Regions from separate parts of the Nocardioides proteolyticus genome, predicted to be linked through region 2. Evidence: predicted binding sites of a transcription regulator. Region 2 holds the regulator's gene; the other holds the start of a gene.
What was found. Region 2 encodes LexA, which represses DNA repair genes until DNA is damaged. Its sites were predicted from a motif close to TCGAACANNTGTTCGA; they were not measured.
Positions count from the first base shown of each region.

Region 1: the regulator LexA is predicted to act here: its motif matches at 1,971-1,986, upstream of ACPOLA_RS05360 (SAV_6107 family HEPN domain-containing protein).

Region 1 is NZ_JBNBPO030000006.1:80,662-86,547, reverse strand. It holds gene dinB (DNA polymerase IV) at 1-646, opposite strand, end outside; gene ACPOLA_RS05365 (class I SAM-dependent methyltransferase) at 671-1,381, opposite strand; gene ACPOLA_RS05360 (SAV_6107 family HEPN domain-containing protein) at 1,445-1,900, opposite strand; gene ACPOLA_RS05355 (hypothetical protein) at 2,022-2,507, opposite strand; gene ACPOLA_RS05350 (YbaK/EbsC family protein) at 2,542-3,012, shown strand; gene ACPOLA_RS05345 (phytoene desaturase family protein) at 3,018-4,334, shown strand; gene metF (methylenetetrahydrofolate reductase [NAD(P)H]) at 4,354-5,241, opposite strand; gene ACPOLA_RS05335 (polyprenyl synthetase family protein) at 5,305-5,886, shown strand, end outside.
Region 2 is NZ_JBNBPO030000036.1:14,075-19,960, forward strand. It holds gene ACPOLA_RS17540 (MXAN_6640 family putative metalloprotease) at 1-1,493, opposite strand, end outside; gene lexA (transcriptional repressor LexA) at 1,610-2,344, opposite strand; gene ACPOLA_RS17550 (LysM peptidoglycan-binding domain-containing protein) at 2,599-2,994, shown strand; gene ACPOLA_RS17555 (hypothetical protein) at 3,173-3,502, opposite strand; gene ACPOLA_RS17560 (hypothetical protein) at 3,573-4,100, opposite strand; gene nrdR (transcriptional regulator NrdR) at 4,462-4,944, shown strand; gene ACPOLA_RS17570 (vitamin B12-dependent ribonucleotide reductase) at 5,090-5,886, shown strand, end outside.

The DNA.
Region 1 (5,886 bases), on a different contig from region 2:
GGCCCAGGCGGCGCAGGCGGTCGCGCGTGGCCGCACCGACGCCGTAGAGATCGCCGACGTCGAGCGGGTGCACCTCGGCGACGAACCGCTCGGGAGGGATGATCCGCACGCCGTCGGGCTTCGCCTGCCGACTGGCCAGCTTGGCGACCGACACCGACGCAGCGATGCCGACCGAGCAGGTGATGCCGTGCTCGGCTCGGATCCGGGAGCGGACGCGGGCGGCGATCGCCTCGGGCGGCCCGAACAGGCGCACCGCGCCACGCACGTCCAGGAACGCCTCATCGAGGGAGGTGACCTCCACGATCGGGGTGATGGCGCGGAACGTCTCCATGATCGCCCGCGACACCGGCGTGAGCAGGTCGAAGTCCGGTGGCATGGTCACCGCCTGCGGACACAGCCGGCGCGCCTCGACGCCGGGCATGCCGGAGCGGATGCCGAAGCGGCGGGCGGGGTAGTTGGCCGAGAGCACGACGCCGCGGTGCCCGCCGCCCACCACCACCGGCACGTCGTGCAGCTCGGGGCGGTCGCGCACCATCACCGAGGCGTAGAACGCGTCCATGTCGACGTGCAGGATCGGGCAGCGCAGCGGCTGCGACGGCCGCGGCGACCGCGGCGACCGCGGCGACCGCGGCGACCGCGGCGACATCGTCACGCCGCTCCCGGGAGCGACTCAGCCGCGCGTGGCCAGCAGGTGCAGCTGCGCGGCGAGGGGGAGGTACTCCGGCCGCTCCGCCACCGCGCGCTCGAGCTCGACCAGGGCCGTGGCAGCCCCCGGCTCGAGATCCACCAGCGCGGCCGGGACGAGGTCGGTGAACACGCGCACGCCGTGGACCGTGGTGACGGCGAGGTCGGCGTCGCGGAGCAGCGACATGATCTCGACCGCGGTGAAGCGGCGGCCGGTGCGGGCGTCGACCGGCTCCTGGTCGTCGAGCAGCGCCCGCGCCTGCTGGAAGTGACCGGCCATCGCCCGGGCGACCACGGCGGCGTGGCGCTGGCCGACCACGAGGCTGAGCGTGCCACCCGGCCGGAGGACCTCGGCGACGTGCCGCAGGGCGACCACCGGATCGGCCACCTCGAGCACCCCGTGGCACAGGACGACGTCGGCGGTGGCGGCACCCACCACGTCGACCAGGTCGGTGACGTCGCCCTGGAGGCCCGAGACGTCGACGTCCACCTCGCGCGCGCGACGCGCCAGCGCGGCGAGCGCGTCGGGGCTCGGGTCGACGACCCGGACCCGGTGCCCCGCCTCGGCCAGCCGTACGGCGAACCCGCCGGTGCCGCCGCCGAGGTCGACCACGTCGCGCGGGTCCCCGGCGAGCGCGGCCTCGAGGGCGTCCCAGACGACGGCGGTCCGGACCGAACCGCGCTGCTCGCGAGCCATGCGGTCACCCTACTGATCCCGCTCGGCGCGTGCGTCGCCGACGGCGCCACGCCGCCGCTCACCTCATCCGGCGGCGCGGCCCGCGAGCTGGTCGCCGACCGGCGCGTGCGGAGCCAGGCCAAGCGACTGCTCGACCACCGCGAGGAAGCGATCGGCATCACGCACGAGGTCGTCGGCCTCGCGCTCGGTGACGGCGCGGGAGGAGCCCGCCTCGGCGGCGGCCCGCTTGGCCGCGCCCGCCGCAAAGTAGGTGGCCCACTCCCCCATCTCGGGCGCGACCTCGGTGAGCAGCACCCAGGCGTTCTTCTGGTGGCGCCGGCGACCGGACGCGGGGCGGGCGCGCGCGGCCAGCAGCGCCGCAGCCGCCCTCAGCGCCGCGACGTGGGCGCAGGCGTAGCGGGTCGCGACGTCACGGGCGACGACCGCCTCGCTCAGCGACTCGGCCGCGCGCAGCAGGTAGTTGTGCGTGGTCGCCGGCAGCGTGTGCGGGCTGAACGGGTCGATGGTCTGCTGAGCCACGGTGTCCTCCTCCAGAGCGGGCGGCTCCGGCGGAGGCGGGGGGTCGAGTGCGCCTCCGCCGGAGAGTCGTTCGAACACGTGTTCGAACACTCCCGAAGGTACACCCCTCCCCCGACAGGGCTCAAGAGCCGCGTGCGCCGTCCCGGTCGGCGGCGCGGCGCTCGCGCTCCTCGGGCGGATAGGCCGCCTCGCGGACGAAGTGGCGGCTCTGCGGATGCCAGACGAAGACCAGCGTCACCGCGCTGACCACGGCGGCGGCGATGGCCGACCACTTGACCATGGTCGGCGGCGCGGTGCGGACCGTCGCCACGGTGACGAGGAAGATCCCGACCACGATGGCGGCCAGCGAGTGGCGCGCCCAGTTGTGCCCGTGGCGGAACAGCGGGATCAGCGTGGCGGCGAGCACGGCCGTGACGCCGTACAGCACCAGGATCACGGGCACGAACTCGACCGGCTGCACCGTGCTGTCGCCGTCCTGCATCGGCGACCAGACCATGCCGAGGTCGTCGCGGTAGACCACGACGAGCACGCACACCACCAGCCCGGCAGCCACCAGGAACCACAGCAGCCAGGTCGCGATCTCCACCGCCGGCGGTCGCTTGGTCATCGTTCCTCCCAGTTGCCTCGATAGGGTCGCCCCCATGTCGGAGCATCCCTCGATCACCCGGTTCCGCGAGGAGCACCACCGCCGGGGCGGAACCGGTGAGATCGTCATTCTGCCCGACTCGGTGCACACCGCCGCACTGGCCGCGGAGGCGCTGGGCTGCGAGGTCGGGGCCATCGCCAACAGCCTGCTCTTCGACGCCGACGGATCACCGGTGCTGATCCTGACGTCCGGCGCCCACCGCGTGGACACCGCCCTGGTCCGCGGCCGGATCGGCGGTCCCGAGCTGCGCCGCGCCACGCCCGCGTTCGTCAAGGAGCACACCGGCCAGGCGATCGGCGGGGTCTCCCCCATCGGACACCCCGCGCCGGTCCCGACCTACCTCGACACCTGGTTGCGGAAGTACGACGTGGTGTGGGCCGCGGCCGGTCACCCGGCCGCGGTGTTCGCCACCTCCTACGACGAGCTGGTCGCGCTCACCGGCGCGACCACGATCGACGTCGAGTAGGCGCCGTGGCACGCATCGTCGTCATCGGCGGGGGCCTCGGTGGCATGGCGGTCGCCGCGCGCCTCGCCAAGCAGCGCCACGAGGTCGCGCTGCTCGAGGCGTCCGGACGGCTCGGCGGCGCCCTGGCGCCGGTGCACCAGGACGGCTACACGTGGGACGGCGGCCCGACGTCCACCCTGCTGCCCGCAGCGTTGCGCGACCTCTTCCGCAAGACCGGCCGCCCCCTGGAGACCGAGCTGGGGGCCGAGCTGGAGCCGCTGGACGTGCTGCGCGAGCACCGCTTCGCCGACGGCACCACCCTCGCGCTGCCCGGCGGGTCCCGCGCGGCCCAGATCGAGGCGTTCGACGAGCTCGACGCGGGTCTCGGCGACAGGTGGGCCCAGCACGTCGACCTCTACGGACCGGTGTGGGACGTGCTGCGCCGTCACTACGTCGAGGTCCCGTGGGACCCGCACGCCCCGGCCGCCGTGCCGCAGGAGCTGGCGTCCCTCTTCGGCCTCCGCGAGACGATGCACCGCCGGCTGCGGCACGACTTCCGCGACGACCGGCTGGCCCTGGTGGCCGGCCATGCGGCCGTGTCCGAGGGCCACGACCTGCGGAACGTGCCGGCCTGGGTCGGCGTCACCAGCTATCTGGAGCAGTGCTTCGGCGGCTGGCGGGTGCCGGGCGGCATGCGCCGCCTGGTCGAGCTGCTCACGGCGCGGCTGGCGACCCGCGGCGTCACCGTCCGCACCGGGCTGGAGGTGCGCGACCTCGTCGTCCGGTCAGGGCGGGTGGCGGCCGTCCGGACGGCGGAGGGCGACGCCGACGCCGACGCCGTGGTCGTGGCGGTCGACCCGCGCCGGCTCCCCGCGCTGGCGCCGTACGTCGAGCGCACCATGCCCGCAATCCCGCCCGTCGTCGCGCACCTCGGGCTCGACGGCGACGTCCCGGACCTCACCCACGACGTGGTGTTCCACGCCGAGCCGCTGCTGACGGTCCGGCCGGGTGGCGTCGGGCCCGACGGGCTACCGGGCTGGACGCTCCACGGGCGGGGCAAGATCGCCGAGGACATGGTCGTCGCGCTCGCCCGCCACGGGATCGACGTCCGCGACCACGTGGTCACCCGCGTCGACCTCTCCCCCCGCCAGCTCGTCGAGCAGTGGCACGGCTCCCCCATGGGCGTGCTGTGGCAGGGCCGCGGGACGGTGCGCCGGAGACTGGGGCCGACGACTCCGGTCGGCGGCGTGTACGTCGCCGGCGCGCACGCCGCACCCGGCGCGGGCGTGCCGTTCGTGACGCAGTCGGCGGCGCTGGTGACCCAGGTGATCGGGCCCGCCTGAAGATCCTCGGGCGGAGCCCTCAGTGGGGCAGGCCGAGCGCCTCGTAGATCTCGCGGGTCGCCTTCGACCGGTTGAGCGTGTAGAAGTGCAGGCCGGGTGCGCCGCCGGCGAGCAGGTCGCGGCACAGCTCGGTGGAGATCCGGATGCCCTCGGCCCGCAGCGCGGCCGTGTCGTCGGCGAGCGGCTCGATCCGGGCGAGCACCTCGTCGGGCATGGCACGGCCGGAGAGCTCGACCATGCGGTGCATCGAGCGCAGGTTCAGGATCGGCATGATCCCCGGCACGATCGGCATGTCCACGCCCGCGGCGCGGCACCGCTCGACGAGCCCGAAGTAGTCGGAGGCGCGCAGCACCATCTCGGTGACGGCGAACTCGGCGCCCGCCTCCTGCTTGGCCGCCATCACCTTGACGTCGTCGTCGAGGCTGGGAGCCTCCACGTGCCCCTCGGGGAAGGCGGCGACACCGATGCAGAAGTCGTCGTGGTCACGCACGAGGGCGACCAGCTCGCTGGCGTGGTCGACGCCGCCTGCGGTCGGGATCCACTCGGTGTGCGGACCGCCGGGCGGGTCCCCGCGCAGGGCCAGCACGTTGCGCACGCCGGCCTCGCGCAGCTCCCCGAGCACCTTCTGGATCTCCTCCACGGTGTGCCCGACGCAGGTGAGGTGCGCCATCGGCAGCAGGGTCGTCTCGCGGGCGATCCGGCCGGTGATGGCGACCGTCGTGTCGCGCGTCGTCCCGCCGGCTCCGTAGGTGACCGAGACGAAGGTCGGAGCGTACGGCTCCAGCTCCCGGATCGCGGTCCAGAGCTGCTCCTCACCCGCGGCGTCCTTCGGCGGGAAGAACTCGAAGGAGTAGGAGCGCTCGCCCGAGCGGATGCGCTCGCCGATGCGGCTGCTGGGGTGGGACATGGGGGCAATCCTAGGGAGACTCCGCCGATCCGGTGCGGAAGTCCGCTGGTTAGGCTCCCCGCTGTGACCGAGGACGCGTGGGACCCGACCGCTCTCCGCGAGGACGTCCAGGCCGCGCTCGACCGGTTCCTCGGTCAGCAGGCCGAGCGGCTGGGACCGCTCGGCGAGGACGCGGCGCGGCTCCTCGGCGAGGCGCGCGCGGTGGTCTCGGGCGGCAAGCGGTTCCGGGCCGCGTTCTGCTTCTGGGGCTACGCCGCCGTGGCCGGCGTCCCGTCCGGCGCCGAGGCCGACGCCGTACGGCGGGCCGCGGCCTCGCTCGAACTGCTCCACGCCAGCGCGCTGGCCCACGACGACCTGATGGACGCCTCGGACACCCGGCGCGGACGACCCTCCACCCACCGCGGATTCGAGGCGAGCCACCGGGCCGACGGGTGGCGCGGCGACCCGGCGCAGTACGGCGCCGCCGCCGCGATCCTGCTGGGCGACCTCCTGCTCGCGTGGTCCGACGAGCTGCTCCGGCGGTGCGGCCTCGGCTGGGACCGCGTCGGCCCCGCCCTGGAGGTGCTCGACCAGTGCCGCTCGGAGGTGATCGCGGGCCAGTTCCTCGACGTCTCCGCGCAGGCGCGGGGCCGGGCCACCGTCGAC
Region 2 (5,886 bases):
ACCACGGTGGCCTCGATCCAGTCCACCCGGCTGCCGAAGCCGCGGGTCGTCGTGGCTGCCGCTGCGCCGTCGAGGCGCAGCCGGTGCATGGTCGGGGCGCGGCCCTTGCGCTTGACCGTGATGATGGCCGCGCTGTCCGCCCCCGCGTCGAGGGCAACGTCGATCCGGAGTTTCCAGGTCTTCCCCATGGCGCCCGACGGCACGTAGCGCAGCGTCTTCGCCGCCAGTTGGTTCACCGGGAAGCGGAGATTCTTCTCCCGAGCCCGTGCGGTGATTCGGTTGATCTGGGCGGGAGCGGCGACCGGATAGGCCGCTCCCTCCTCGTAGTACCGCGCCGGCTGCCGGTTGCGGGCCGCGAAGCTCGAGAGCTGCGTCGATAGGTCCGTGCCGCGCTCGGCCAGGGCGGCCTCGATGGCGGGCAGCGAGTACCCGTCGTCGCCCGCGCCTATGGCATTCGTCCACATCTTCCGGACGATCACCGGCAGGCCGGCCTGGGAGTAGCTGAAGCGCTCGGTGAGGTGGCGGAAGAAGATCCAGGCGCCGTACTCCGATCCGCCGGCGGCGAGGTTCAGGGGCTGGTCCGGCCGCGCCAGCGGGCCGTAGCGCAGGTAGTAGCGGTTGTCGTCGACCGAGTCGTAGATCTCGTCCTCCGCCCAGGTCGCCGTGGCCTCCATGAACCAGCTGTCCTCGTAGGCGTCGTAGGCGAACTGGACGGCGTGGAAGAGCTCGTGGGCGGCGGTGACCTTCAGCAGGTCCGAGGAGCTGGCGCTGGTGCCGTACTCGGCTGCGGAGTAGTCGTTGTCGAGCACGCAGTAGGCGGCGTACGGCGCGTGGCGGGAGACGCCGCGGTCGCTGGTGCAGTAGCCGTAGTAGCCCATGCTGCCGATGTCGGCGAGGTAGATGTCCAGCTTCCAGCTGCCCCCGCGGCCGCGGTCGTTCTTCGGCGCGCGGTAGCCGGCCCGCTTGTAGCGCTCGGCGACGCTGTTGGTGACGCGCAGCACCTTGGCGGCGTAGGCGTCCGAGGCCCGGTCGTAGGACTCGCGCACCCAGTGCACGCAGACCCGGGTGCCGCACTTGCGGGCGTCCGACGCCTGGCGGCTCCAGCAGGCGATGCCGTCGCACCCGCCGTCGGAGCCGTCCGGGCGGGCCAGGATCCGCTCGGCGTCGGCCTGCCGGTGGCGGGGGAGGTCGTCCTTCACGGCCGCGAGGTCGCGCAGCTCGAGGGTGAGGTCCTTGTGCGTCTCGTGACCGTCGTCGGGGTTGTGGTCCACCGGCGGCGGCGTGCTGCCGTCGATGAGGCCCTCGACCTTCTCCAGCGTCTTCTCTGCGACCTCCGCGGGGTCGCCCGGGCCGGCGGTGGCGCCGGGCGCGGTGGGGTCGGCGGGACCGGTCTCATCAGCCTGCGCGGCGCCGCCCAGCAGCGGCATGACGAGCAGGCTGGCGACGAGGGACAGGAGCAGCCCCGAGAGGGGGGACCGGCTGCTGGAGGTCATGGGGTGCGGCCTTCGCGGGTCGGCGACGAGTGACCCGGCGACTTTACGTTGTCGGCCCGCGAACGAGGCATTTATCGCCCGAGCCGACGTGTCGTTCCCGGTGCCGGGCCGAGCGGCTAGACGCGGCGGAGGACGGCGGTGACCTTGCCGAGGATGGTGGCGTGGGTGCCGTCGATCGGCTCGAAGGCCGGGTTGTGCGGCAGCAGCCACACCCGTCCGTCCTTGCGCTGGAAGGTCTTGACCGTCGCCTCGCCGTCGATCATCGCCGCGACGATCTCGCCGTTCTCGGCGGTGGGCTGCTGGCGGATGACGACGTAGTCGCCGTCGCAGATCGCGGCGTCGATCATCGACTCGCCGCTGACCTCGAGCAGGAAGAGCTGGCCGTCGCCGACGAGCTGGCGGGGGAGCGGGAAGACGTCCTCCACGCGCTCCTCGGCGAGGATGGGGCCACCGGCGGCGATCCGGCCGACCACGGGCACGTTCGCGGGCACGGGAGCGGCGTCACCGATGCCCGTCTCGTCGAACCCGGTCTGCTCGGGGTCGGCGACGTTGCCGATCGCCTTGCGCGCCGCCATCACCTCGGGGAGGAACACCTCGAGTGCGCGCGGCCGGTTGGGGTCGCGCTTGAGGTAGCCCTTCTCCTCGAGGACCCGGAGCTGGTGGGCGACGCTGGAGGTGCTCGTGAGGCCGACCGCCTGGCCGATCTCGCGCATGCTCGGCGGGTAGCCCCGCTTCTCGATGCTGTCCTTGATGTGGGCCAGCACCCGCTGCTGCCGGGGGGTGAGACCGGTGGCGTCGGGGGGCCCGTCGGGCAGCTCGGCCACGCCGCGGCCCGCCTTCTTGTCGGCCATCTGAGTGCCCTCCAGTTCCGGTGTGTCGATGTGCCGACGCTAACCGAAGACGCGGGCCGGTTTCAAACGTCTGTTCGAACGGCGTGTCGCCCTCGTCCCTTCGAACGCACGTTCGACGAGGGGCTGGACTTGTTCGAACACATGATCTAGCCTCGTACACATGTTCGATCGAACGCATGATCGACCGGCTTGTGTCGGACCGACTGCGTAGACATCGCTCCGCGACCCACCCGCTCCTTCCCCCGGAGGTCACCATGAGCACGATCACCCTCGCCCCGCACGTCTCCGCCCGCCCCGCCCACCCTTCCGACCCTTCCCGCCCCTCTCGTGCCGCCCGCCCGTCCGGTCAGGTCCGCCTGACCCGCCGGGGCCGGCTGGCCGTCCTGGTGATCGCGCTGGCGCTCCTCGCCGCCCTCGTCGTGGCGCTCGCCGGAGGCTCCGTGGCCACCGACGAGCGGGGAGCGGCGGCCCAGGTCGAGGTGGTCACCGTCGCCCCCGGCGACACGCTGTGGGACATCGCCAGCGAGGCGGCCGCGGCCACCGGTGCCGGCGACGTGCGCGACATGATGGAGCGCATCCAGCGGCTCAACACGCTGGACTCGAGCCTGGTCTACGCCGGCCAGGAGCTGCGGGTGCCGGCAGCGGAGTAGCACCCGGCTGCCGTCGCAGCCGCCACCGACCCGTCCGCCGCCTCGACCCCGGCGGACGCGAACGGGCCCACCGACCCCGGGCCCACAGGGGAAGGCGAGGGGCGAGGCCACCGACCCCGGCCTCGCCCCTCGCGCTGTTCGAGGCCGGAGCGAGCGCCTCCCCGTCGGCGAGGCTCGACTAGCGAGCGGCGCGCTTGCCGCCCTTCGGCGTGGAGGGATCGCGCTTCGGCTTCGGCTCCGGCGCCGCGGCCAGCCCGATCGCCCGCGCGAACCGCACGGCCAGCATGAACGCGAGGAAGAGGCAGAGCATGGCTCCCAGGGCCGCCACGGCGAGGAAGCCCCAGGCGGCCTTGTCGCCTTCGTGCCGGGCCGTCGCGCCGAAGTCGATCGCGGCGAAGACCAGGTATCCCCAAGCGACGATCGCGAAGGTGATGCCGACCGCGAGCAGGAGCAGGTCGGCTCGGAACCGCCGCTTCGGCCTGTCGCCCGCCCGCTTCCCTGCTCCCACGGCGGTCATTGTGTCCGATGGGTGTCTGGGTGCGGTGACCAACCCGCCGGAGGGTGCGGGCGATCGGCGGTCAGGCGCTCTCGGTCACCGCGTAGGAGATCCCGGCGCTGCCGTCGCCATTGTCGCCGACCGACAGCACGACCTCGTACTCGCCGTTGCTGAGGGTCGCCAGCTCGCCGTACTCCTGACCCTCGCCGACCTCGAAGCCGGCGTCCTCGAGCGCGCTCTTGGCCTCGGCGTAGACGTCCTGCGCGGACCCGTCCTCCGTGGCGGCCAGCTGCCAGGACTTGGTGCCGTCCGACTCGTTGGCGATGCCGTAGGTGACCTCGCCGACGACCGGCACGTCGTCGGGGAAGTCGTCGGGGATCTTCGCTCCGCTGGAGAAGGAACCGTCCTCGCCCTCCACGGAGTAGCCCCCGTCCTCGTCGAGGTCGACGTCGACCTTTTCGCCGTTCTCCTCGGCGGCCTGCTCGATCGCCTTCTCCGTGGCCTGCTCGGCAGCCTCACCGCAGGCGGTGAGCGCGAGGGGCAGGGCGACGGCGACGGCGGTCGCGGCGAGGGCGCGACGGGCGCGACGGGACGAGGACGACTTGCGCATGGGGGATCTCCTGAGTCGGCTCGCCTGCACAGGCGAGCATGCGGGGGCGCGGCCCCGAGGCCGACGAGAGGCGGGCGGATTCCGAGACGACACGCCCGTGCTGAACGGTACGGGGAACAGCGTTCCTGCGTGGTGACCTGCGCAAACACGGCCGCGGAAAATTTGTGCCCGACTCGTCCGGCGTTCCGCTTGCACCCCTCGTGGCCGGGGCGTACGGTTACCACTACATCTAGTAGTTACAACGATGTAGTTCTCCACATCTAGTTCACAGAGCGGGGGCGTGGAGTGCACAGGCGGCCGGGTGGTTCTGCACAGCCGGCCGGTTGATCTCCACAGCCAGCGGACCCGGGAGGGGGAGCCGATGCACTGTCCGTACTGCAAGCACGACGACACCCGGGTCCTCGACTCCCGCGTTGCCGACGACGGCTGCTCGATCCGCCGCCGCCGGGTGTGCCAGGAGTGTGAGAAGCGGTTCACCACCGTCGAGGCGATGCAGCTGACGGTGCTCAAGCGCTCCGGCGCCACCGAGCCGTTCCACCGCGAGAAGGCCGTCGCCGGCGTCCGCAAGGCGTGCAAGGGCCGGCCCGTCGACGAGGACGACCTCGCCCGCCTCGGCCAGGAGGTCGAGGACCAGCTCCGGCTCGCGGGGAGCCCCGAGATCGCCGCCCACGAGGTGGGCCTGGCGATCCTCGCCCCGCTGCGCCGCCTCGACGAGGTCGCCTACCTCCGGTTCGCCAGCGTCTACCGCGGTTTCGCCTCCGCGGCCGACTTCGAGAACGAGATCGCCCTGATGAGGGCGGAGCGCCAGCTCCGTGAGGACACCCAACCAGCCCCCACGGGCTGACCACAGACAGCCCGGCAGGTAGTGGGGAAGCTGCCTGCCGGGCCACCAATCTCCGCGGCCCCGGACACCCGTCCGTCGCCGTACAGCAGGAACACCGCACCAGCCGCATTTGTTGACACAGTCGACGACCAAACCCAGGAGAATCATGACGGAGACGGCCAACCCCGCAGCGGCCAGCAAGGCCGCCGCATCCGGCAAGGGACCCGACAACGGGCTGCAGATCGAGCGCGTCTTCAGCACCCCGGGCGTGCACCCCTACGACGAGATCACGTGGGAGCGCCGCGACGTCGTCCAGACCAACTGGAAGACCGGCGAGTCCGTCTTCGAGCAGACCGGGGTGGAGTTCCCCGACTTCTGGTCGCTGAACGCCTCGACCATCGTCACCACCAAGTACTTCCGCGGCGCCGTCGGCACCCCCGAGCGGGAGTGGAGCCTCAAGCAGCTCATCGACCGGGTGGTGAAGACCTACACCAAGGCCGGTGTCGAGCACGGCTACTTCGCGACGCCCGCCGACGCCGAGACCTTCGAGCACGAGTTGACCTGGCTGCTCGTGCACCAGTACTTCTCGTTCAACTCCCCGGTCTGGTTCAACGTCGGCACCCAGTCGCCGCAGCAGGTCTCGGCCTGCTTCATCCTCTCCGTCGACGACTCGATGGAGTCGATCCTCAACTGGTACAAGGAGGAGGGCTTCATCTTCAAGGGCGGCTCCGGTGCCGGCCTGAACCTCTCCCGGATCCGCTCCTCCAAGGAGCTGCTCTCCTCCGGCGGCACCGCCTCCGGGCCGGTCTCCTTCATGCGCGGCGCCGACGCCTCCGCCGGCACCATCAAGTCCGGTGGCGCCACCCGCCGCGCGGCGAAGATGGTCGTCCTCGACGTCGACCACCCTGACATCGAGGAGTTCGTCGAGACCAAGGCGCGCGAGGAGGACAAGATCCGCGCCCT